3 regions of the Mesorhizobium japonicum MAFF 303099 genome follow, and region 3 is predicted to be linked to each of the others. Evidence: predicted binding sites of a transcription regulator. Region 3 holds the regulator's gene; each other region holds the start of a gene.

Region 1 (7,573 bases), on a different replicon from region 3:
AACTGTCATGCCCGCGCGGGCGCACCCTTTCGAGTCGACGTGACCATGGCAAAGCCCGGGCCGGCGATCTTCAATCCTGCCCTGGCGGTTGAGTGATCGGCGCCGTCAGGCGGACGCCGCGTCCTGCAGCATCGCGTTCCAGTCTTCGGCGAGCGGCTTCAGCCGCTCAAAGTCACAGGCGAAGTCGCCGGCAAGCTCACGCACCCTCGACACGAATGCCTCGCCCTGCGGGTTGGCGTCGGTGGCTGCTACAAGCCGCGTGTTCGGCCTTCCTCCTAACAGGCGAAGAGCCGTGTCCGTCGCCGGCGACCAGCCGCCGCCGGTGCTGGCATACAGCGTGTCGCGCCGGATCCGTTCGATCGCGGCCAGGCTCATGGCGTCGATCGCCGCTTCGGTGACGCAGATGCGGGTGGCTGTCACCGTCCCCAACCGGAACAACACCTTGCCGCCTCCGGCCGCAAAACCACGCCATTGCGGGCCGCGTTCCTCCCAGCCTGTGACGATACCGGCCGCGTCGCTGTGGGCGGCCCACATGCTGCCGCGCGGGCCTTCCCTCAGAACGTTCTGAGCGATCGCTGTCGCGATGACCCGTTCGGGAATATGCCGCTCATCGCGCAAATAGCGCCAGGTCGCCGACCCGCGCCACGGCTTGCGTCGCGCCGCCCATCGTTGCGGGACGGACTGGTCGGGTTCGGTCTCCCGGGAATGCCGTTTCCGTTCGGGCTCGCTCGGCACGAAACCCACAAGCGATGCCACCTGCACGAAGGCTTCCAGGAAATCGCCACCGTCCAGATGCTGCACCAGAGAATAGACATCGCCCTTTGCATCCGACAACGGGTCGAACCATCCCTTGCCATCATGGATGACGATGATGATATCATCGCCACGGCGGTATTTGACCGCCTTGCGGGTGCTTTCCTTGAGGTCGACCGCGAAGCCGCCGGTCTCCAGCACCGCCGCACAGCCGACCTGGCCACGCAGCTCTTCTATATCGGCCTTTTCCATTCTTCTCTCCCGGCAGCCTTCCGGCCGGCCTTTCTCCAAGTCTATCTCTTTCCACACAATTTGGGGAACACTCCACGACCGCCGCGAAGAGCAAAGGGCGCAAGGGCGCGGCTTCCGCCGCGGCGCAGCCTCCCTTGCGGCCTGCCGCTCGCAAGCGGCACGCCGTGGCATAGAGGGCCGGTTCAATGAACCGGCCGACCGCCTGTGTATGGGCAGCATTCGGCGATCGCGTCGACTTCGTCGCCGTCGAGGTCTTCGGCAGGAAGAACGCTGTATTCGTTGTCATCGACCTTGAACAGGATGACCGGCGTCATCAGGATGCGAGCGAGGTTCCAGGCGTGGCTCTGAGCGAGGCTGAGTTCGTGCGACATTTGTTTGGCTCCTTGGTCGCGGGGACCATTCCCCGCTCGACAGGCGCCCGTCGGGTCCAGCCGGGACCGCGATCATCGCGATGGCGAAGCCATGAGCGACGGCACGCTTTGCGTAGTCCGACCCCGCAGCGGGTTGATCGGCAAGGTCCGGGCTGGAACAAGGGAATTAAGCCGAAAGAGCGGGAAATGGGCTCCGCATAGAGCCAAGTCACTTGCCACGAAACCTCGCGGATTCATGCCTGCGGCACTTGCGGCTACTTGTGCCGGCTTCATCAAGGTCTAGGCGAAAAAACCGTTCTTCCGACGATGCCGCCACGATAGTGGCGTCGCACAAAGAACCCCATCCGGGCAACACCATGGCCGACGAGAATACGAGAGACACATCAAGCCTGATCGGGCGGACCGCCGATAGCGTTTGTCGCCTGGGGGGTTGGCGGTTAAGGAGCTGCAGATGCTGCGTATCCAGGTCCCTGTATCCCGATCAAATCACGCCCCGCTCGGTAGCTGTCCCTTGAGGCGTGCGCCGGCGAGATCAAGGAGCGCGCAGGCTACCTCGTCCTCGCTCCAGCCGGATTCTGCTGCACGCTGAACCAATTGCTGAAGGGCCGGTTCCAAGGCGAGCTGGCATTGAAGGCCGCGGTCCGGATGGTCGACCGGGCAGCTTGGTTGCACGATCGCAATGTTTGATCGCTTCATTGCAGGCCATGGGCTCTCGCCCCTTTCCTTTAGCCAAACGAGGCGCACCAGCTCACGTGTTGTTCGTGCGCGGCTCGGCAACCGCTTCATCTTGTCGACCAGCCGCTCCAGCGATCCGGCGCGTTCCAACTCCGCAAAGAAATGGTGCGGCGTGACGCTACCGAGCCGGTGCATCTGGGCCAGGTTCCACACATACGGATAGTCGACCATGAAATCGGATCGAGGCGAGGCCTTGGACGGTTCAGCCTTGGTTAGGATGCCGCCGCCCACGAGCCGATCGGCCTTCTCGATGATTTGGCGCACCCTCGATGTCGACAAGTCATGTTCCTGCGCCAGGTCGGCGAAGCGCTTGCCCTTCAGAAAACCATCCACCAGGGCGACGTTCCTATCGACGGTCGGGGTAAACCCCCAACAGGCGCGCAGTTTTTCCAGCATCATCGCGTTCGTCATCCGGTTGTTCGCGCCCCTGCAAATCCTAACCGGCCAAATCGGCGCTTGGAAGGCCCATCAGACTCACGTCGTGGCAGAACCAGGCCGGCCAGTTCGAACGGACGGGTATGCCATTTACCTGTCAAGTGCTGTCGGCTGACCGAGAGGTAGTCGCGGTCGGTGATGCAAAAAGAGCTTTGTCCTCCCGCAAAGGATCCCGGTGCTTTCGCGCGCCGATTCCAAATCTTATACGCTTTGCGCGTCCCCTCTTCCGTCTTGACTAGCACCAACCTGTGGCCTATCTCACCGCCACGTTAGCACTCGCCTCTGCCGAGTGCTAACCGCTCTCCGGCAACGGAGAACCGCTCAACCTCCGTACTAGGGATATCCAAAAAATGGCAAAGTCGAAGTTCCGCCCGCTTCATGACCGCGTGGTCGTCCGCCGGGTCGAATCCGAATCCAAGACCGCCGGCGGGATCATCATCCCGGATACGGCAAAGGAAAAGCCGCAGGAAGGCGAGATCATCGCTGTCGGCTCCGGTGCTCGTGACGAAGCTGGCAAGCTGGTTCCCCTGGACGTCAAGGCTGGCGACCGCATCCTGTTCGGCAAGTGGTCAGGCACCGAAGTCAAGCTCAATGGCGAAGACCTTCTGATCATGAAGGAATCCGACATTATGGGCATCATCGGCTGATTATCGGCCTCACCGTCAACTGAATTTCGGGCTTGATCGCAAGCCCATGCCAGGAGCTAAAACATGGCTGCCAAAGACGTAAAATTCTCCCGCGACGCCCGTGAGCGCATGCTGCGCGGCGTGAACATCCTCGCCGACGCGGTGAAGGTGACCCTCGGCCCCAAGGGCCGCAACGTCGTCATCGACAAGTCGTTCGGCGCCCCGCGCATCACCAAGGACGGCGTCACCGTCGCCAAGGAAATCGAGCTTGAGGACAAGTTCGAGAACATGGGCGCGCAGATGGTCCGCGAAGTTGCTTCGAAGACCAACGACATCGCCGGCGACGGCACCACGACCGCAACCGTTCTGGCACAGTCGATCGTCCAGGAAGGCCACAAGGCGGTTGCCGCCGGCATGAACCCGATGGACCTGAAGCGCGGCATCGACCTCGCGGTTGCCGACGTCGTCGCGACGCTGATCAAGAACGCCAAGAAGATCAAGACCTCGGAAGAGGTTGCCCAGGTCGGCACCATCGCCGGCAACGGCGACTCCTCGGTCGGTTCGATGATCGCGGAAGCGATGCAGAAGGTCGGCAATGAGGGCGTCATCACGGTCGAGGAAGCCAAGACCGCCGAGACCGAACTCGAAGTCGTCGAAGGCATGCAGTTCGACCGCGGCTACCTCTCGCCCTACTTCGTCACCAACGCCGACAAGATGGTTGCGGATCTGGAAGACGCCTACATCCTTCTCCACGAGAAGAAGCTCTCCAACCTGCAGGCCATGCTGCCGATCCTCGAGGCTGTCGTACAGACCTCGAAGCCGCTGGTCATCATCTCGGAAGACGTCGAAGGCGAGGCTCTGGCCACGCTGGTCGTCAACAAGCTGCGTGGCGGCCTGAAGATCGCCGCCGTCAAGGCGCCGGGCTTCGGTGATCGCCGCAAGGCCATGCTGGAAGACATCGCCATCCTCACCGGTGGCCAGGTCATTTCCGAAGACCTCGGCATCAAGCTCGAGAACGTCGGCCTCAACATGCTCGGCCGCGCCAAGAAGGTGTCGATCTCCAAGGAGAACACCACCATCGTCGACGGCGCCGGCAAGAAGGCCGAGATCCAGGGCCGCGTTGCCCAGATCAAGCAGCAGATCGAGGAGACCACCTCGGACTACGACAAGGAGAAGCTGCAGGAGCGTCTCGCCAAGCTCGCGGGCGGCGTTGCGGTGATCCGCGTCGGCGGCGCGACGGAAGTCGAAGTCAAGGAAAAGAAGGACCGCGTTGACGATGCGCTGAACGCGACACGCGCAGCCGTCGAAGAAGGCATCGTTCCCGGCGGCGGCGTTGCCCTGCTGCGCGCTTCGCTGAGCATCAACGCTGTCGGCGCAAACTCCGACCAGACCGCTGGCATCAGCATCGTGCGTCGTGCGCTGCAGGCTCCGGCCCGCCAGATCGCGGCCAACGCCGGTGCGGAAGCCTCGATCGTTGCCGGCAAGATCCTTGAGAACAAGGGCGCGACCTACGGCTACAACGCCCAGACCGGCGAATATGGCGACATGATCGCCATGGGCATCGTCGATCCGGTCAAGGTCGTGCGCACGGCTCTCCAGGACGCGGCCTCGGTCGCCGGCCTGCTGGTCACCGCCGAAGCCATGATCGCGGAGGCTCCGAAGAAGGAGTCGGCTGGCGGCGGCATGCCGGGTGGTATGCCCGGCGGCGGCATGGGCGGTATGGGTGGTTTCTAAGGCCCACGCATCTCAACATCTTCAAGGGCGGCAGCATTGCCGCCCTTTTCTTTAGCGCAAATCCGGTCGGAAAAGTTCGGCGCTCGCGAAATTTCTCGCCTGTATATCCGGGCCACATGCCGATGTCGGATAGACGCCCGCAGAACGCGCTGTCACGCGGATCATGCTTGCGCTAACCCCAGTTCGCGCGGCACGGGGCGCAGCCCGCTCGCGAAAATTCATGTCAGTTTCATAAATCCGTTGTGGCGATTTCGTAGATGAGGGAGGCGGCTTTGCTTTGCGGCCGCCCCTCGAAAAGGATGGAACAATGTCCAAGATCACCGGCAGGAGCGCGCCGCCCGTCGTTGCGAAGCTGTTGACAGCGCTGCCGATGCTGATGCTCCCGTTCATGTCATGTTCGGGCTCACGAGGTGGTTGACGGGCGACGCTTCCCTACGAGCCAGGAGAACAGGCATGTCCAAGACAGATGTTCAGCCGTCCTCGGTTGAGGGCATCAAGCGTGCTGACCGACATGCGAGCGCGCGCGGGCGTTTACAAGCGCGTTGATGCCGTCCGAAGCGAGCTTGATGACTGGGTTCAATGCGAACACGATCGCCAGGCTATGTCCGATGCGGTGTTTTTCGACCTCTACTACGGAGAGAATTCCGCCGGAGGAACGTCAAAAGCTGGCGAACAACACATCGAGGACCTCCGCCTCGCACAATCCATGCTGATGCAACACTATCCGGATTGTGCGCCGTTGAGGGACCTCATAGGGAAAATCGATCTTGCTGTCCGATCGCTCGAGAAGTTGCGGTGACGATGGTCGGTCGCCTCCGGCTCAGGCACAGGCCCTCTATTCGTCGGCGTCGGCACCACTCTCGCCAGGGCCCAAAAACCCCGGCATGATGTCGCCCGCGAGCAGCTTTTCCTTCGACAGCAGCCCCGCATCCTCGAGCGCCTCGAAGTCGGGGAGATCGCGCAAGGTTTCAAGCCCGAATTCCAGCAGGAACGCCTTTGTCGTGACATAGGTATAGGGGGCGCCCGGCGTCGGGCTGCGCGGGCCGGAGGCGATCAGGCCGAAGGAGCGCAAATTGCCGATCAGGTCGCGGCTGATCTCCTTGCCGAAGAAGGACGACAGTTCGGCGCGCGTGATCGGCTGGAAGAAGGCGATGCACATCAAAACCAGCACTTCGGATTGCGTGAGGTCGACGGCGCGTTCGCTGGAGCCGACGGCCATACGGATGGCGTCGGCATAGGCCGGGCGGGTCAGGTGCCGAAAACCGCCGGCGACCGCGACCAGATCGTAGGGCCGGCCGCGCAGTTCCTCGCGGATGTCGTCGATCAGCAGGTCGATGCTGCAGGTCTTGCCGACGATGCGGGTAAGCACCTCGCGGCTGATCGGTTCGCCGGCGGCGAAGATGGTTGCTTCGACGCGGTTCATCCATTCGCGCCAACGCACCTCCGGCGGCAGGTGATCCAATTCGCGATCGAACAGGTGGTCATCTGATCGCTCCTTCGCCCTTCTCCCGCGCGCCTGCTCCACCATCGGTCTCACAGCCCGTAGATGCGGAAGGTCGGGCGGCCGGACAGCTCACGCACGGCGCCGAGTTCGACCAGCCGGTCGAACAGGCGGCGCATACCGCGGTCGCTCATGCCGGCAATCTTTTCCGAGGCGACGACCGCATCGTCAGAAAGCAGCTTTTCGACGACGGCATCCGATCCTTTCGCCCGCAGTTTTGGGGCGACAGCCAGCAGGCCGTCGCCGCGGCGGCCGAGCTCGGCCGCAAGATCCATCGCCTGCAGCGCCGCCTGCGCATAAGCCGCCAAAATGCGTTGCCGGGACGCCTGCCCCGATTGCCGTTCGGCATTGTGGTGACCGACGACCGCCCGCCACCGGGTGCAAGCCAGACAGGGGCACCGCATGCGCCCAGCCCAGCCGGCCGGCCAGAACAGCGTCGGCAAGCCATGGTCCAAGCTCACGCGCGGCGCGACTGTCATGACGCTCGAGCAGGGCGATGGCGTCGACCGCGCCACCGACTGCATTACCGACCGCGCCAGCCATAGCCTGGATTTCGTCGCCGATTTGGCCGGCTGCCGCCTTGTCAAGCGCGCTCCCCAGATCCGCGGCGACATCGACCAACACCGCCTCGCTGACCAACGTCGCGACCGGACGCGATGCCAGTGTTCGCCAGGCAAGCAGCATACGGCCGGCCGGTCCAACGTCGTCGCCGGGACGGGTGAGCAGCAGCGCGTCGCGCAGCGCCGCTTCGTCCTCGACCCGGCCGGCGCGTTTCGCCGTTGCCGCTGCCGCCGCCAGTGCCAGGCGCTGCCGCCAGACGCCGGCCCATCGCTCCTGCCGGCGCACCACCGCGTCGAGGGCGGTCAGCGCCGCGGCCGCGGCAAACGCAGCGTCTTCAACCGAGTCCGGACCGGCCGCCGCGGCGCGCAGCCAGGTCGGCACGGGAGTGGCCAGCGCAGCCAGGGCTGCACCGACGGCCACAGGTGCATGGCGAAGCAGTTTCGGGCGCAGAATCATCGTCGACAGGATGACCCATCGCGGCGCTTCTGGCAACGAAAATGGCCGAAAGCCGCCGCACCCTGTCGACAGTTTAAAACGAACGATAAGCCTTAACTTTCGTTTTACTCCTTATAGAGGAGATGGCCTCTCTCGTCGATCAAAACCCC
Region 2 (7,573 bases), 3.1 Mb from region 3:
CGGCCGGCGGACCCGGCAGCATCGGCGCGACCACTTTCAGGATCGGCGCCGCGATGAAGGCGGCCGGCTGGAAACCAACGAGGCCCGCTGTGTCGAAATCGCTGGGCAGCACGAAGGCCGACCCCATCGACACTTCATTGGCAATACCGCCATGATGAAGCAGCGCGGTCTTGCTGCCGCCAATGTTCAGGATGCGGCGCTGGTCAGCACCCAAGCACGCGACGAAAGCGGCAGCCCGGTCGGAGCCCTGCGCCAACGCCTTGGCCGGGCCGCCGAACAGGCCAGGAATGTGCGGCGCATGCGCCTCATAGGCCATGACGCCTTCGCAGCGCAGCCTTTTGTGGGCCGGCAGCGCGCTTAACGCTTTCGACAAGGTCTCCGGGCTGGCGAAGCCGCCGCGATGCAGCCCGACATCGATCTCGAAGGCGATGCGCAGCTCAGTGCCGATTTCGTCGGCCAAAGCGCCATATTCAGCCAGCCTCTCCTGCGTATCGATCAGCCAGCAGACACGTGACCAGTCGGCGTCACCCTTCACAAGTGCCGCCCTTGCCGCCCCCACTGGCATCGGCTTGCCATACAGGAGATCCGCGTCCCGAAACGCTTTCAGCACTGCCGCGCTGATCGGCGGATGGAAAGTCATGAAGCGGTCGGTTCCGACCTTCTTGCCGATATGCGAAAGCAGCGGCAGGCAAGCGAGCGACTTGTCGACCAGCCGCACGGCAAGGCTGGGATCAAGCCGCGCTTTGACCAGCGCAATGTTGCCGTCCACCCGGTCGCGGTCGAGCAGCAGACAAGGCTGGAAGATGCCGGCGGTTTTCAGTGCTTCAGAGAGCGCGGCAAAATAGGCGCTCATGGGTCAATGCCAAAAGGACTGGGTTCAATACCGAACAGGCCGGCCATGTAGGGCGAGACGAAGCGGTTTTGCGGATCGATGTCGCGGCGCACCGCCATGGCATCGTCCCAGCGCGGATAGAGCTTCTTGAAGTCCGCCGCTTTCAGGCTGTGCATCTTGCCCCAATGCGGCCTGCCACCATATCTGCGGAAGATCGGCTCGGCCGCCTGCATGAAGGGCAGCGGATCGCTCGCGGCGTCATGGTGGATGGCGATCGAACAGGTCGGCCTGTTGTAGAAGGGCGATAGCCAGAACTTGTCGGGCGCGACGCTGCGCACCTCCATCGGGAAATAGACCTCGGGAAAGCGCTTCTCGGTCAGCTCGATGATCTCGGCCAGCGCCTTCGGCCCCTCCTCGAACGGGAGGTGATATTCCATCTCGTTGAACTTGGTCTGGCGGTCACTGGCATAGACGTTGAGCCAGTCCTGCACATAATCCTCGGAAGGCACTTTCGCGACCGCGCCGAGGATCAGCCGGCGGCGCAGAGACGGCAGCCAGGCGAGCCCGGTGCGTAGCCGGCGCAGCGTGCGCAAAGAGCCTTCGTCATCGTCGGTCGGGCGCGTGGTGGTCGCCTCGGTGCTGAAATCGCTGGCGATGAACTGCGCATAGCCGGAAAATGGAATGTAGTAGAATTCGGCCGACCGGTGCGCGGTCATCATCTTTTCGAAATCGCGCAGCATGTCGCCGATCGGCAGCACCCATTTGCGGCGGCGCAGCCGGTAGGTCGCGATGTTGTTCAGCGTCACTTCGCTCAAGACGCCGAACGCACCGAGCGCGACGCCGATGGCGTGGATCATGTCCTGATCCCCTGCCCTGGTGAAGTCGCGGACCTTGCCAAGCCCGTCGACGATCTGCACCGTCTCCAATTGCGTATGATAGGCGCCGAGCGTCGGCCCCGACCCATGGGTGGCGGTCCCCAGCGCGCCGCCGATCGCCTGGCGGTCGATGTCGCCCATATTGGGCAGGCCCTGGCCGATGCCTTGCAGGATGTGCATGAGCGGACCAAGCCGCGTCCCTGCCTTCACGCGTGCCTGATGCTTTTGCGGATCATGCGAGACCAGCCCTTCCAGCTTTTCCAGAGACAGGATGGTGCCTTGCGACTTCACCAGCGGCGTGAAGGAATGGCCGGCGCCGACGACACGGACCGGGCCGGGTGCGGTGCGAACGAGATCGCCGAGTTCGCCAGCATCGGCGGGGCTTGCGATCAGCCGGGGTTCAGCGGTGACAAAGCCCGACCAGTTGCTCCAGATGTTCGACATGGCGCTCACGCAACAACCTGGCGACGCCGCGCCACGAGGAGGAACAGGCCGAGCAACAGCACACTGGCCAAGGCACTGCCGGCGGCGAATTCCGGAACCGGGCGGAAATCCTTGCCGTCGATGAGCAGCGACGCTGCAACCGGCCCAATCGCCAGACCGAAGAGCTGCGCGGCCGGCACCAAGAGCACGGCGGTGCGGGTGTCATCGGCCGTGATCGCCAGCCGGATCTGGTAGGGCACGATGAACAGGAGGATGAAACCCATGACCAGGGCAGCGACCCAGAAGGTGGTGAGGCCAGGTCCGCTGGCCAGCACGAGCGAGGCGACAAGCGCGACGGTGCCAATGACTGCGATGGCAATGCGGTAATCGATGCGCGCTTCGAACACGGTCGCCGTCATCGCGCCCAGGACCTGCACCGCGAGGCTGGCCGAGACGATCAGGCCGACGGTGCGGCCGTCAATGCCGAACTGGGCGCCAACCGGCTCCAGGAACGCCCAGACCGAGCCGAAGAACATGAAGTAGCAGAAGACGCACAACAGCGCGGTGATCGCGGGAACCGTCAGCACATTGGCCAGGTTCTCTTCCTTCGGCAGATCGGCGTAATCGGTGGGGACGGCGAAGGCGACGGTGAGCGACAGGACGCAGACGACCGCGAGAATGAGGAAGCCGCCAGCCGATCCGGCAGCCGGGATGGCATAGAGCGCCAGCAGCAGGGCGAGCGCGCATTGCGCCAGCGTCTGCATGGTGACGAAAAAGCCGCCGATGCGTTCGGCGCGCCGCGAACGGGCGATCAATTCGGTGGCGACCGCGACCAGCCCGCCTTCGGCGAGGCCGGCCAAAGCGCGTGCCGCCGTCAGCGTATTGGCGCCGCCGGCATAGGCCGTCCAGACATTCGCCAGCGCCAACAGGAGCAGCAGCACCGCACTTTTCCAGCGCATGTTGCGGGCCGACAGCAACATCGCGACGATCGCCGAACCGATGGCGATGGCGATCATCTCGGCGGTGGCGACCAGCGCCAGTTCATCGCCGCTGACATGGCCCTCTGTGTAGAGGGCACCGAGCAGCACGGGCTGCAAACCGAGAATGAGCAGGCCGACCGACCCGATCCACAGAGCCGAGGCAAGCTGCCCGCCAGTCGGGTTGCCGACGAGCCAGTCGCCGTCGCCAGCATGGCCGACACTTGTCGAAGTCAAAGGCGCCTCCCAACGTCCTTGCCGCACGGCAAAAAAGCTGACAATCTGTCAGCATTTCAGAAACTGATACTTGATCATATTTTTTGTCAACCAGAATTTGGCAATTCGTGCGAAAGACCGGTGCATGATGGAAGCAAGGCGAACAGCGACCGAACCGAGGCGCAAGCCCAAGCAGGAGCGTAGCCGCGAGCGCATCGACGCCATCCTGTCGACGACGATGCGGCTGATCGGCGAGAAGGGCATCGACGCCGTCACCATGAAGGAAGTCGGCGCGTTGGCAGGCGGGCCGATCGCCACCGTCTATCACTACTTCCCCAACAAATCGGCGATCCTGGCGATGCTCTATGAGCGATTTTCGGAGGTGAGCCGCGCGCGATTGACCGATATCCTCGCCGATGTCCGCGAAGCCAAGGACGTCATCGCCGCTGCCGACCGATTGCTTGACGACTATCTCGGCCGCGTCGCCGGCGATCCGGCCATCCAGGACCTGCAGAACGCCATCCAGGCCGACAAGGCGCTGAAGAATCTCGACATCGCCGAAACCCGGCATCAGGCCAGGATGTTCTGCGACCATGTCACCGCCTTGATCGAGCCAGGCAAGCATGAGCAGTTCGAACGCATGGTTCTCTTGATCTTCCAGCTCGCCGGCGGTGTGGTGCGCCTGGCGCTCGCGGAGGGCGAAGCGGAAAGCCGCCGGACGATCGAGGATTACCGCTCGATCATCCACACACAGCTGCGGTTGTTTCTGTAGGCCCCGATCCGTGGAAAAAATTACCGCCTTTTTGGGCTGCCCCGCGCCTTGACTCTCACAGGTCGGCGGCCTATTTCAGCGCCACGTTAGCACTCGCCCTTGGTGAGTGCTAACTGTATGTCCGGCTTCGCCGGACGGAGGAACTGTTTCTCACCGTTCTCATTCGAGGAAGAAAAAATGGCAAAGTCGAAGTTCCGCCCGCTTCATGACCGCGTGGTCGTTCGCCGGGTCGAATCCGAATCCAAGACCGCCGGCGGGATCATCATCCCGGATACGGCGAAGGAAAAGCCGCAGGAAGGCGAGATCATCGCCGTCGGCTCCGGCGCGCGCGACGAAAGCGGCAAGCTGGTCCCCCTGGACGTCAAGGCTGGCGACCGCATCCTGTTCGGCAAGTGGTCGGGCACCGAAGTCAAGCTCAATGGCGAAGACCTTCTGATCATGAAGGAATCCGACATCATGGGCATCATCGGCTGATCATCGGCCTCACCGTCAACTGAATTCCGGGCTTTATCCCAAGCCCCTGCCAGGAGCTAAAAATGGCTGCTAAAGACGTAAAATTCTCTCGTGATGCCCGTGAGCGCATGCTGCGCGGCGTCAACATCCTCGCCGACGCGGTGAAGGTTACGCTCGGCCCCAAGGGCCGCAACGTCGTCATCGACAAGTCGTTCGGCGCCCCGCGCATCACCAAGGACGGCGTCACCGTCGCCAAGGAAATCGAGCTTGAGGACAAGTTCGAGAACATGGGCGCGCAGATGGTCCGCGAAGTTGCTTCGAAGACCAACGACATCGCCGGCGACGGCACCACGACCGCGACCGTTCTGGCGCAGTCGATCGTCCAGGAAGGCCACAAGGCGGTTGCCGCCGGCATGAACCCGATGGACCTGAAGCGCGGCATCGACCTCGCCGTCAGCGAAGTCGTCGCGGCGCTTGGCAAGGCTGCCAAGAAGATCAAGACCTCCGAGGAAGTTGCCCAGGTCGGCACGATCTCGGCCAATGGCGACGAGTCGGTCGGCAAGATGATCGCGGAAGCGATGCAGAAGGTCGGCAACGAAGGCGTCATCACAGTCGAGGAAGCCAAGACCGCCGAAACCGAACTCGAAGTTGTCGAAGGCATGCAGTTCGACCGCGGCTATCTCTCGCCCTACTTCGTCACCAACGCCGACAAGATGGTTGCCGATCTCGAGGACGCCTACATCCTGCTCCACGAGAAGAAGCTCTCCAACCTGCAGGCCATGCTGCCGGTTCTCGAAGCCGTCGTGCAGACCTCGAAGCCGCTGCTCATCATCTCGGAAGACGTCGAAGGCGAGGCTCTGGCCACGCTGGTCGTCAACAAGCTGCGTGGCGGCCTGAAGATCGCCGCCGTCAAGGCTCCGGGCTTCGGTGATCGCCGCAAGGCCATGCTGGAAGACATCGCCATCCTCACCGGTGGCCAGGTCATCTCGGAAGACCTCGGCATCAAGCTCGAGAATGTCGGCCTCAACATGCTTGGCCGCGCCAAGAAGGTGTCGATCTCCAAGGAGAACACCACCATCGTCGACGGCGCCGGCAAGAAGGCAGAGATCCAGGGGCGCGTTGCCCAGATCAAGCAGCAGATCGAAGAGACCACTTCGGACTACGACAAGGAGAAGCTGCAGGAACGTCTCGCCAAGCTCGCGGGCGGCGTTGCGGTGATCCGCGTCGGCGGTGCGACGGAAGTCGAAGTCAAGGAAAAGAAGGATCGCGTTGACGATGCGCTGAACGCGACCCGCGCGGCCGTGGAAGAAGGCATCGTTGCCGGCGGTGGCGTGGCCCTGCTGCGCGCTTCGGCCAACATCAAGGCTGCCGGCGCCAATGCCGACCAGGCCGCTGGCATCAACATCGTGCGTCGCGCTCTGCAGGCTCCGGCCCGCCAGATCGCCTCGAACGCCGGTGCGGAAGCATCGATCGTTGCCGGCAAGATCCTTGAGAACAAGGGCGCGACCTTCGGCTACAACGCCCAGACCGGCGAATATGGCGACATGATCGCCATGGGTATCGTCGATCCGGTCAAGGTTGTGCGCACGGCTCTCCAGGATGCGGCCTCGGTCGCCGGCCTGCTCGTCACCACCGAAGCCATGATCGCGGAGGCTCCGAAGAAGGAGTCGGCTGGCGGCGGCATGCCTGGCGGCATGGGCGGCGGCGGCATGGGCGGCATGGGTGGCATGGACTTCTAATCCTGCCTACCCGGCTTATGCACACGAAAGGGCGGCAGCGATGCCGCCCTTTTTCATTGCTTCCTGCAACGATAGCGACCGGTGATCACCAAGAAATCCACCCCCGACCCGCTGGCCGGCAATGCCGCGGTCACCGCCGCCGTGGCCCGTATTGCAACGGTTGCCGCGCTTTCGACGACAGCCGCGCCAACAGCGCCGACCACTCCCAACGGCAACAACATCGACTTTGGCTGGAACCCAGGCCCCACGCAAGGCCATCCTGCTCGGCGCCGGCGTCTACACCGTGGACGGCTATTTCGCGCTGGGCGGCAATGGCGGCGGCAGCGCCAACTGCAACGGCAGCGCGATCAGCGTCAGCGGCGCCAATGTGACGCTTGTCCTGTCAGGCAAGGCCAAATCCAATTCGGGAAGTTGCAATGGCTATGTCTTCTGCGTGGCCGCCGGCTACAGCAACATCGTGCTCACCGCACCCCGGTCGGGAGCGACGGCGAAGCTGGCGGTGATCGGCCCCACCGGCAGTTCCAACACCGGCGGCGCGACCTTCGCCGAAGGCGGCTCCAACGCCCAGATATCAGGCGCATTCTATTTTCCCTATGGCCCGATCATCATGAATGGCGGCTCGAGCGTGCTGGGATCGAACACCGACCCGAGCAAGTGCCTGCAGATGATCGGCTCACGCATCACGCTATCGGGCGGCACCACAGCCGCATCGGAATGCATCGCCGCCTCGAGTGCCGGTGGCAGCAGCAAGGTGAGCCTCGTGCAATGAGAAAGCTGTCACGCCCCGGCCACGGCTTGTCGGCCGGCTGGCGTTTCACCTTCACAGACTTTCTGCGGCGCCAGAAAGCCGGCGTGTCGGCGGTCGAGTTCGCCTTGATCAGCCCCGTGCTGCTGGTCATCCTGGCCGGAACCGTCGACATAGGTGGCTCGTTGAAGGCCAAATTCGAACTGAGCTCGGCGGTGCGGCGCTTGCCCACAACGCCACCACGTCCACGGCCACCCAAAGCGGCACGGCCGCCAATGCCGATCTCTGCTACTGCCCAGGAAGTTCAGGAGCCGTGGCCTGGAGCACCCCGATGGCATGCGGCAGCATCTGCAGTGGCGGCGGCATTGCGGGGAAATTCGTGACGATCACGGCCAGCAAGCCCTATACGCCGCTTTTCGGCGGCTTCGGCATCGTCAGCAACGGCAACATCACCGTCAAGGCAGTGGTACAACCGCAATGAGCCGTCGCCGATCCTTCCTGCGCGACAGATCCGGTGCCAACGCCGTCGAGTTCGCCTTGC
Region 3 (7,573 bases):
TCGAAGAACACTAGCTCCGCTAATTTCGACGAGACGCAGCGGCGGAAGACAAGCATTCTGGACCGTGGCATTCCTCGGCCCCGGTCACGGCATGGATCCCAGGGTTCTACGCGACGGAGCTTCGCTCCTGCTTCGCCCTGGGATGACGACCGGGAGGGGCCGCTGAGGCCAATCTTCGAGGTACGAACGCCTAAGCCCCCAGCCCCTCGAACAAGATCGTCGACAGGTAGCGCTCGGCGAAGTCGGGGATGACCACGACCAGGGTCTTGCCCTTGTTCTCCGGCCGCGAGCCGACGACGATTGCCGCCTGCAGCGCCGCACCCGACGAGATGCCGACCGGCACCCCTTCGAGACGGGCGACGAGGCGGGCATTGGCGACGGAATCCTCGTTGGAAACCTTGATGATCTCGTCATAGATCGTGGTGTCGAGGATTTTTGGTGCGAAGCCGGCGCCGATGCCCTGGATCTTGTGCGGGCCGGGCTGGCCGCCCGACAGCACCGGCGAGGCTTCCGGCTCGACGGCGACGACATGCAGCGAGGGCTTGAGCTTCTTCAGCACCTGGCCGACGCCGGTGATGGTGCCGCCCGTGCCGATGCCGGCGACGAAGATGTCGACCTCGCCCTGCGTGTCGTTCCAGATCTCCTGCGCTGTCGTCTTGCGGTGGATTTCCGGGTTGGCGGGGTTTTCGAACTGCTGCGGGATAACGGCATTGGGGATTGTCGCGGCCAGCTCGTCGGCCTTGGCGATGGCGCCCTTCATGCCTTTCGGCCCTTCGGTCAGCACCAGTTCGGCGCCGAGCAGCGCCAGCATCTTGCGGCGCTCGACCGACATCGTTTCGGGCATGGTCAGGATGAGCTTGTAGCCCTTGGCGGCGGCGGCGAAGGCAAGCGCGATGCCGGTGTTGCCCGAGGTCGGTTCGATCAGCGTCGTCTTGCCGGGCGAGATCTTGCCGGCCGCCTCCAGCGCCTCGATCATCGCCACGCCGATGCGGTCCTTGACCGAGGCGATCGGGTTGAAGAATTCGAGCTTGGCCACGAGATTGGCGACAACCCCCTTCTCCTTGGCGAATTTGTCGAGCCGGACCAGGGGCGTGTCGCCGATCGTGTCGGTGATGGAACTGTAGATGCGGCCGCGGCCGGGGACGCGGGCGGAGGTGACGGGCTTGTTCATTGGTTTCGCTCCCAGGATTTCAGGCAAGTGGCATTGCAGCCGGCAAGATAGGGCTTTCAGCCGCGCAACATAAGCTGTCGGCCGGAAATATCCGAGTGGGGCCTGTGTCTAAAACGCCCTTGTCCCGGAAAAGCATTTCACGGGAAAGCCTGGCCCCGGAATGTTTTGGCTGAAAGCGTGCTACTGACGGGCCGCGATCGCTGCCGCGGCGCCCACCATGAAGCCGGCGGCGGTGCGGTTCAGCAGCTTCAGCGCGCGCGGCGATTTCAGGAACCAGCGCGCCTTGGCGGCGAGCGCCAGGTAGGGAACCAGTACGACGAACAGCACGACCACCGTCAGCGCGGCGAGAATGCCGTAATCGGCCAGCGTGATCGTCTTCAGGTCGACGATGGTCGGGGTGATCGCCAGGTAGAAGATCATCGTCTTCGGATTGCCGAGCGTGACGGTGAGGCCGGCGACAAAGCTCGACACCAGTCCGCCCTTGCCCTTCCTGGCTTCGACCGTCTCGGGCGTGATGCCGGCGGTCCAGAAACGCCAGCCCAGAAACGCCAGATAGGCGACGCCGGCCCATTTGATGGCGAGGAACACCATGCCGAAGGTCTGCGCGACGAAGGCGAGGCCGAGCACCACGGCGGTCAGGTAGGTGAGGTCGCCCAGCATCAGGCCAAAGGACATGGCCAGCGACGAGCGGAAGCCGGAGCCGAGCGCCCGCGCGACAAGCGCTGTGACGCCGGGGCCAGGAATGGCGGCGGCGATGCCGAGTGCGGCACTGTAGGCGAGGAAGCCGGTGAGGGTCATGGCGAGTGGTCCTGGATCAGGCGATCCTTTTCGCATGGAACGGGCCAGGGTTGAATTCCCTGGCAGCCGGATTCTATTGCACCAGATACCGCGCCATCCGAGTAAGATCCCTCAGGACCGGCCGCCATCATAGGTCACGCGCCAGATCGAGCCGTTGCCATCCTCGGTCATGATCAGCGCGCCGTCATGGGCCACCGCCACGCCCACCGGCCGGCCCCAGACCTCGCCGTTGGAGACGACGAAGCCGGTCATGAAGTCCTCATACTCGCCGGTCGGCTTGCCGTCCTTGAACAGCAGGCGGACGATTTTGTAGCCGGTCCTGTTGCCGCGATTCCACGAACCGTGCAGGGCGACGAAGGCATCGCCCCGGTATTCCTTGGGAAAACCGCTGTCGGCGGGCAAATCCTTGCGGTCGTAGAATGCGATGTTGAGCGGCGCCGAATGCGCCTGCATCAGCACGTCGGGAATGGTTGCCTTGCCGGCGAGATCGGGGCGCGCGCCCTTATGGCGCGGGTCCTCGTGATTGCCGATATAGTACCAGGGCCAGCCATAGTACGCGCCGTCCTTGACTGAGGTGGCGTATTCGAACGGCACATTGTCGCCCAGCGCGTCGCGCTCGTTGACGACGCACCACAGCGCGCCGGTCGCCGGCTGGATGGTCATGCCCGAGCAGTTGCGCAGGCCGGTGGCAACGATGCGGCCGTTCTTGCCGTCCGGATCGAAGGCCTGCACGTCGGCGCGCCCCTCTTCGGAGCCCCAGGTCGCGCCCAGCGGCTTCGATTTCACCCACACGTCGAGGCCGCCTTCCGGCGCCTTGCCCATGTCTTCGGCGACGTTCGAACCGGAGCCGACCGACAGATAGAGCGTCTTGCCATCCGGCGAGAAAACAATGTCGCGGGTCCAGTGATGGTTCGACGGAATATTGGCGACGATGATTTCGGGTTCGCCCGATGCCTTCAGGTCGCCACTGCGGTAGGCGAAGCGCACGATGCTGTCGCTGTTGGCGACATAGACCCATTGCGGATCATCGCCCGGCGGATAGAAGGCAATGCCATAGGGCTGGTTGAGATTGCCGGCGAAGATGCCGTCCTCGGCGGGCTTGGCGCTGTCCTTGGCCAGGCGATAGACGCGGACCTGGTTGGCTTCGCTGTCGGCGACGAACAGGTCGCCATTGGGTGCGACACGCACGACACGCGGATTGTCGATGCCGGATGCGATCAGCTCGGCCGAAAAGCCCGGCGGCAATTGCGGCTTCGCGCCCGCCGGCATGTCGGCAAGCCCGGCACTGTTCGACACCGACTTGGTGACATAGGGCTTTGGCAGGTCTTCCGGCTTGATCAGGCGAAGCACGCCAGGCCTGTCGGCTCGCCAGTCGCCGAAGGCGGCAGCGCCCTTCAGCACCGGCTGGTCCGCCTGCTGGGCGAACCCCGCTGTTGTGAGAAAGAGGGCGGGGATCACCAGCCCGGCCAATCGGATCATCTTGTCCTCCATTTGGTCGCGAAGGAACGGCCGATTTGCCCCCGGGGTTCCGCCTCACACGACGAGTTGAGGGAGGCGATTTGCCTGTTTATGTCCCGGCAGCGTAAAAATCGTCGTCGAGGCGTTTTTCAAGCGCGACGAGATCGGCCGGCAGCGGCAGGCCCATGGCGCGCATTTCCCGCAGTTTTTCGCGCAGCTGTTCCTGGATTTCGTGCTGGTCTTCCGGCTGGTTGACCATCTCCTCGAGCAGCAGGCTGATCCGGGCCTTGAGTTCTTCGAGCGCCATTGTTTTTCTCCTCGCTGCCCGTCTCTTGCCGTTCGGGGTCCTACCTTAACATGCGCGATATCAGCTGCGCGGTATAATCGACCATCGGCACGATGCGGGCGTAGTTCAGCCGGGTCGGGCCGATGACGCCGAGCGCGCCGACGACGCGGGCATCCTTGTCGCGATAGGGCGCGACCACCAGCGACGAGCCCGACAGGGAGAAAAGCTTGTTTTCCGAACCGATGAAGATGCGCACGCCCGATCCCTGCTCGGCGAGGTCGAGCAGCTGGATCAGCCCGTCCTGCGTCTCCATGTCCTCGAACAGATGGCGCAGCAATTCGATATCGGCCTGGGCGGTGACGTTTTCGAGCAGATTGGCGCGGCCGCGCACGATGAGCCGTGCCGGCAGGCCGCTTTCGGCGCCCGCCCACACAGCCAGCCCCTTCTCGACGAGGTCCTGCGACAGCGTGTCGAGGGCCGCTCTCGTCTCTTCCTTGATGCGCGCGATTTCGGTGCGCGCCTCGGCCAGTGTACGGCCGCGAATATGGGCGTTGAGGAAATTCGAGGCCTCGTGCAGCTGCGAGACGGTGATGCCCGCCGGCAGCTCGACGACGCGGTTCTCGACGTCGCCATTCTGCGACACCAGCACGGCAAGCGCCTTGGTCGGCTCCAGCTGGATGAATTCGATATGCTTCAGCGCCACCTCGTTCTTGGCGGCTAGCACCAGGCCGGCGCCGCGCGACATGCCCGACAGCATCTGGCTGGCCTCGGTCAGCATGTGCTCCAGCGTCGCGCCCGAGCCTGAGGCCCGCACCTGCGCCTCGATGGTGCGGCGCTCCTCGTCGGAGAGGTCGCCAAGCTCCATGAAGGCATCGACGAAGAAGCGCAGGCCCGCTTGCGTCGGCAGCCGGCCGGCGGAGATGTGCGGCGCGTAAATCAGCCCGAGATGCTCGAGGTCGCTCATTACATTGCGGATGGTGGCCGGCGACAGCGAGGACGGCAGGATGCGCGACAGGCTGCGCGAGCCCACGGGTTCGCCGTCCCTCAGATAGGAATCGACGATGCGCCGGAAGATGTCGCGAGAGCGCATGTCGAGTGATTGAAGTGCCAGCGGCTGCGAACCCGGATCGATTGCCTTGGTCATTCGGCCAAAAACCTCCTGGTTCAGGATATAGACTTCGGCACGGTGGGCGCAACCGGTCTCTGTATCGGATCGCACGGTCCGTTTTCCTTTGCGCGCTGCCCCCCATGCGGCTAAAAGCCGGCCACGATTCCGAAAAATGACTGGGAAAGAAGCCTGAATGCGCCCCTCCAAACGCCAATTCGACGAAATGCGCGCCATCTCCTTCGAGCGCGGCGTCTCCAAGCACGCCGAAGGCTCGTGCCTGGTGAAGTTCGGCGACACCCATGTCCTGTGCACGGCGAGCCTCGAGGAAAAGGTGCCGGGCTGGATGCGCAATTCCGGCAAGGGCTGGGTGACGGCCGAATATGGCATGCTGCCACGCTCGACCGGCGAGCGCATGCGCCGCGAGGCCTCCGCCGGCAAGCAGGGCGGCCGCACGCTGGAAATCCAGCGCCTGATCGGCCGTTCGCTGCGCGCCGTCGTCGATTTGCAGGCGCTGGGCGAACAGCAGATCACCGTCGATTGCGACGTCATCCAGGCCGACGGCGGCACCCGCACCGCCTCGATCACCGGCGGCTGGGTGGCGCTGTACGACTGCCTGCGCTGGATGGAAGCCCGGCAGATGGCCAGTGTTTCGAAGGTGCTGAAGGACCATGTCGCGGCGATTTCCTGCGGCATCCATGACGGCCAGCCGGTCATCGACCTTGATTATCTCGAGGATTCCGCGGCCGGCACCGACGCCAATTTCGTCATGACCGGCAAGGGCGGCATCGTCGAGATCCAGGGCACAGCCGAGGGCGAGCCTTTCTCGGAAGACCAGTTCGCCGAGTTGATGGGCCTGGCCAAGAAAGGCATCCAGCGCCTGGTCAGCCTGCAACAGATGGCGGTGGCGTAAGCCATCGATTTTCTGGTGACCCCCTCCGCCATCCTTGAATCAGCCCTGTACGTCACCGATCTGGCGGCGGCGGAACAATTCTATGTCGGCGTGCTCGGCCTCGACCTCCTCGGCAAGGTCGACGGCAGGCATCTTTTCTTTCGCTGCGGGCCGGGCGTGCTGCTGGTCTTCAACGCCGAGGCGACCAGAATACCGCCAGCGCCGGACGCCCGGCTGCCGGTGCCGCCGCACGGCGCGGTCGGCGAAGGTCATCTCTGCTTTGCGGCCAGCGCGGATGAAATCGTCGGCTGGAAGGCGCATCTCGAAGCGAAGAAGATCGCCATCGAAAGCGAATTCGAATGGCCGCAAGGCGGCCGTTCGCTCTATATACGCGACCCCTCGGGCAATTCGATCGAGTTCGCCGAGCCGAGAATTTGGGGCCTTTGATGCATACACTTGATGGCAAGAAGATCGTCGTCGCCAGCCACAATGCCGGCAAGCTGCGCGAATTCGCCGACCTGATGGGGCCGTTTGGCTTCGAGGCGAAGTCGGCCAAGGACTACGGTCTGCCTGAACCGGACGAGACCGGCACGACCTTCGAGGAAAACGCCTACATCAAGGCGCTGGCCGCCGCGAAGGCGACCGGCCTGCCGGCGCTGTCGGACGATTCCGGCCTGTGCGTCGATGCGCTCGACGGCGCGCCCGGCGTCTACACCGCCAACTGGGCCGAAACGCCTGACGGCAGCAGAGATTTCGCCATGGCCATGCAGCGTACAGAAGTGGCTTTGCAGGAAGTCGGCGCCGCCTCGGCCGAACAGCGCAAGGGCCGCTTCGTCGCCGTCATTTGTCTCGCCTTTCCCGACGGGGCGGCCGAATATTATCGCGGCGAGGCCGAAGGCACGCTGGTCTGGCCGCCGCGTGGCGAGCTCGGCTTCGGTTATGATCCGGTGTTCTTGCCCAATGGTTTCGACAAGACGTTTGGCGAGATGAGCGCTGAGGAAAAGCACGGCTGGAAACCCGGCCAGGCCGCGGCGCTCTCACATCGCGCCCGTGCTTTCCAGAAATTCGCGCAAGCACGGTTGGATCTGCCGAGATTGGGCTCGGCATGACTGGACCTGGCATGACCATGCCGCTCGACCGCAGCCCCGGCTTTGGCGTCTACATCCATTGGCCGTTCTGCGCGGCCAAGTGCCCCTATTGCGACTTCAACAGCCATGTCCGCCACCAGCCGGTGGACCAGGAGCGCTTTGCCGCCGCCTTCGAGGCGGAACTGGCGACGATGCGTGAGCGCACCGGGCCGCGCGAGGTGACCAGCATTTTCCTCGGCGGCGGCACGCCGTCGCTGATGAAGCCGGAAACCGTGGCCAGGGTCCTGGACGCCGTGGCGAAGAACTGGACGGTACCGGACGGCATCGAGGTGACGCTTGAAGCTAACCCGTCCTCGGTCGAAGCCGAACGCTTTCGCGGCTATCGGGCGGCGGGCGTCAACCGCGTCTCGCTCGGCGTGCAGGCGCTCAACGACAAGGATTTGCGCTTCCTCGGCCGCCTGCACAATGTCGAAGAGGCGCTGCACGCCATCGGGCTCGCGCGCGAAATCTTTCCGCGCCTGTCCTTCGACCTGATCTACGCCCGGCCCGGCCAGACGCCGGAGGCCTGGGCAGCCGAGCTCGAACAGGCGATCGGCCACGCTGCCGACCATCTCTCGCTCTACCAGCTGACCATCGAGGAAGGCACGCCCTTCCACGCGCTGCATGCGGCGAAGAAATTCATCATCCCTGACAACGACCACGCCGCCGACCTCTATGCGTTGACGCAGGAGACTACGTCCGCGCATGGCCTGCCGGCCTATGAGATTTCCAACCA

The links. The regulator HrcA, encoded in region 3, represses chaperone genes, less so after heat shock. The targets are predictions, from matches to a motif close to GTTAGCACTCNCNNNNNGNGAGTGCTAAC.
Region 1: groES (co-chaperone GroES) is a predicted target of HrcA. The motif match lies at 2,815-2,843, and genes of this name have one in related genera.
Region 2: groES (co-chaperone GroES) is a predicted target of HrcA. The motif match lies at 4,181-4,209, and genes of this name have one in related genera.

Annotation. Positions count from the first base shown of each region.
Region 1 covers NC_002679.1:297,871-305,443, forward strand. Annotated here, with positions in the region: gene MAFF_RS36280 (DUF3991 and toprim domain-containing protein) at 106-1,005, opposite strand; gene MAFF_RS36285 (hypothetical protein) at 1,188-1,376, opposite strand; gene MAFF_RS36980 (hypothetical protein) at 1,863-2,522, opposite strand; gene groES (co-chaperone GroES) at 2,897-3,193, shown strand; gene groL (chaperonin GroEL) at 3,257-4,906, shown strand; gene MAFF_RS36305 (DUF5623 domain-containing protein) at 5,406-5,705, shown strand; gene scpB (SMC-Scp complex subunit ScpB) at 5,742-6,434, opposite strand; partial or broken gene MAFF_RS41585 (DUF1403 family protein) at 6,440-7,424, opposite strand.
Region 2 covers NC_002678.2:6,728,089-6,735,661, reverse strand. Annotated here, with positions in the region: gene MAFF_RS33365 (DSD1 family PLP-dependent enzyme) at 1-853, opposite strand, end outside; gene MAFF_RS33360 (D-arabinono-1,4-lactone oxidase) at 850-2,151, opposite strand; gene MAFF_RS33355 (MFS transporter) at 2,157-3,344, opposite strand; gene MAFF_RS33350 (TetR/AcrR family transcriptional regulator) at 3,469-4,095, shown strand; gene groES (co-chaperone GroES) at 4,273-4,569, shown strand; gene groL (chaperonin GroEL) at 4,632-6,287, shown strand; gene MAFF_RS33335 (hypothetical protein) at 6,514-7,056, shown strand; gene MAFF_RS41555 (TadE/TadG family type IV pilus assembly protein) at 7,002-7,415, shown strand; gene MAFF_RS41005 (hypothetical protein) at 7,346-7,513, shown strand; partial or broken gene MAFF_RS41550 (TadE/TadG family type IV pilus assembly protein) at 7,510-7,573, shown strand, end outside.
Region 3 covers NC_002678.2:3,662,590-3,670,162, forward strand. Annotated here, with positions in the region: gene cysK (cysteine synthase A) at 191-1,171, opposite strand; gene MAFF_RS18995 (LysE family translocator) at 1,352-1,969, opposite strand; gene MAFF_RS19000 (PQQ-dependent sugar dehydrogenase) at 2,081-3,448, opposite strand; gene MAFF_RS19005 (hypothetical protein) at 3,537-3,734, opposite strand; gene hrcA (heat-inducible transcriptional repressor HrcA) at 3,775-4,857, opposite strand; gene rph (ribonuclease PH) at 5,015-5,731, shown strand; gene MAFF_RS19020 (VOC family protein) at 5,747-6,157, shown strand; gene rdgB (RdgB/HAM1 family non-canonical purine NTP pyrophosphatase) at 6,157-6,819, shown strand; gene hemW (radical SAM family heme chaperone HemW) at 6,816-7,573, shown strand, end outside.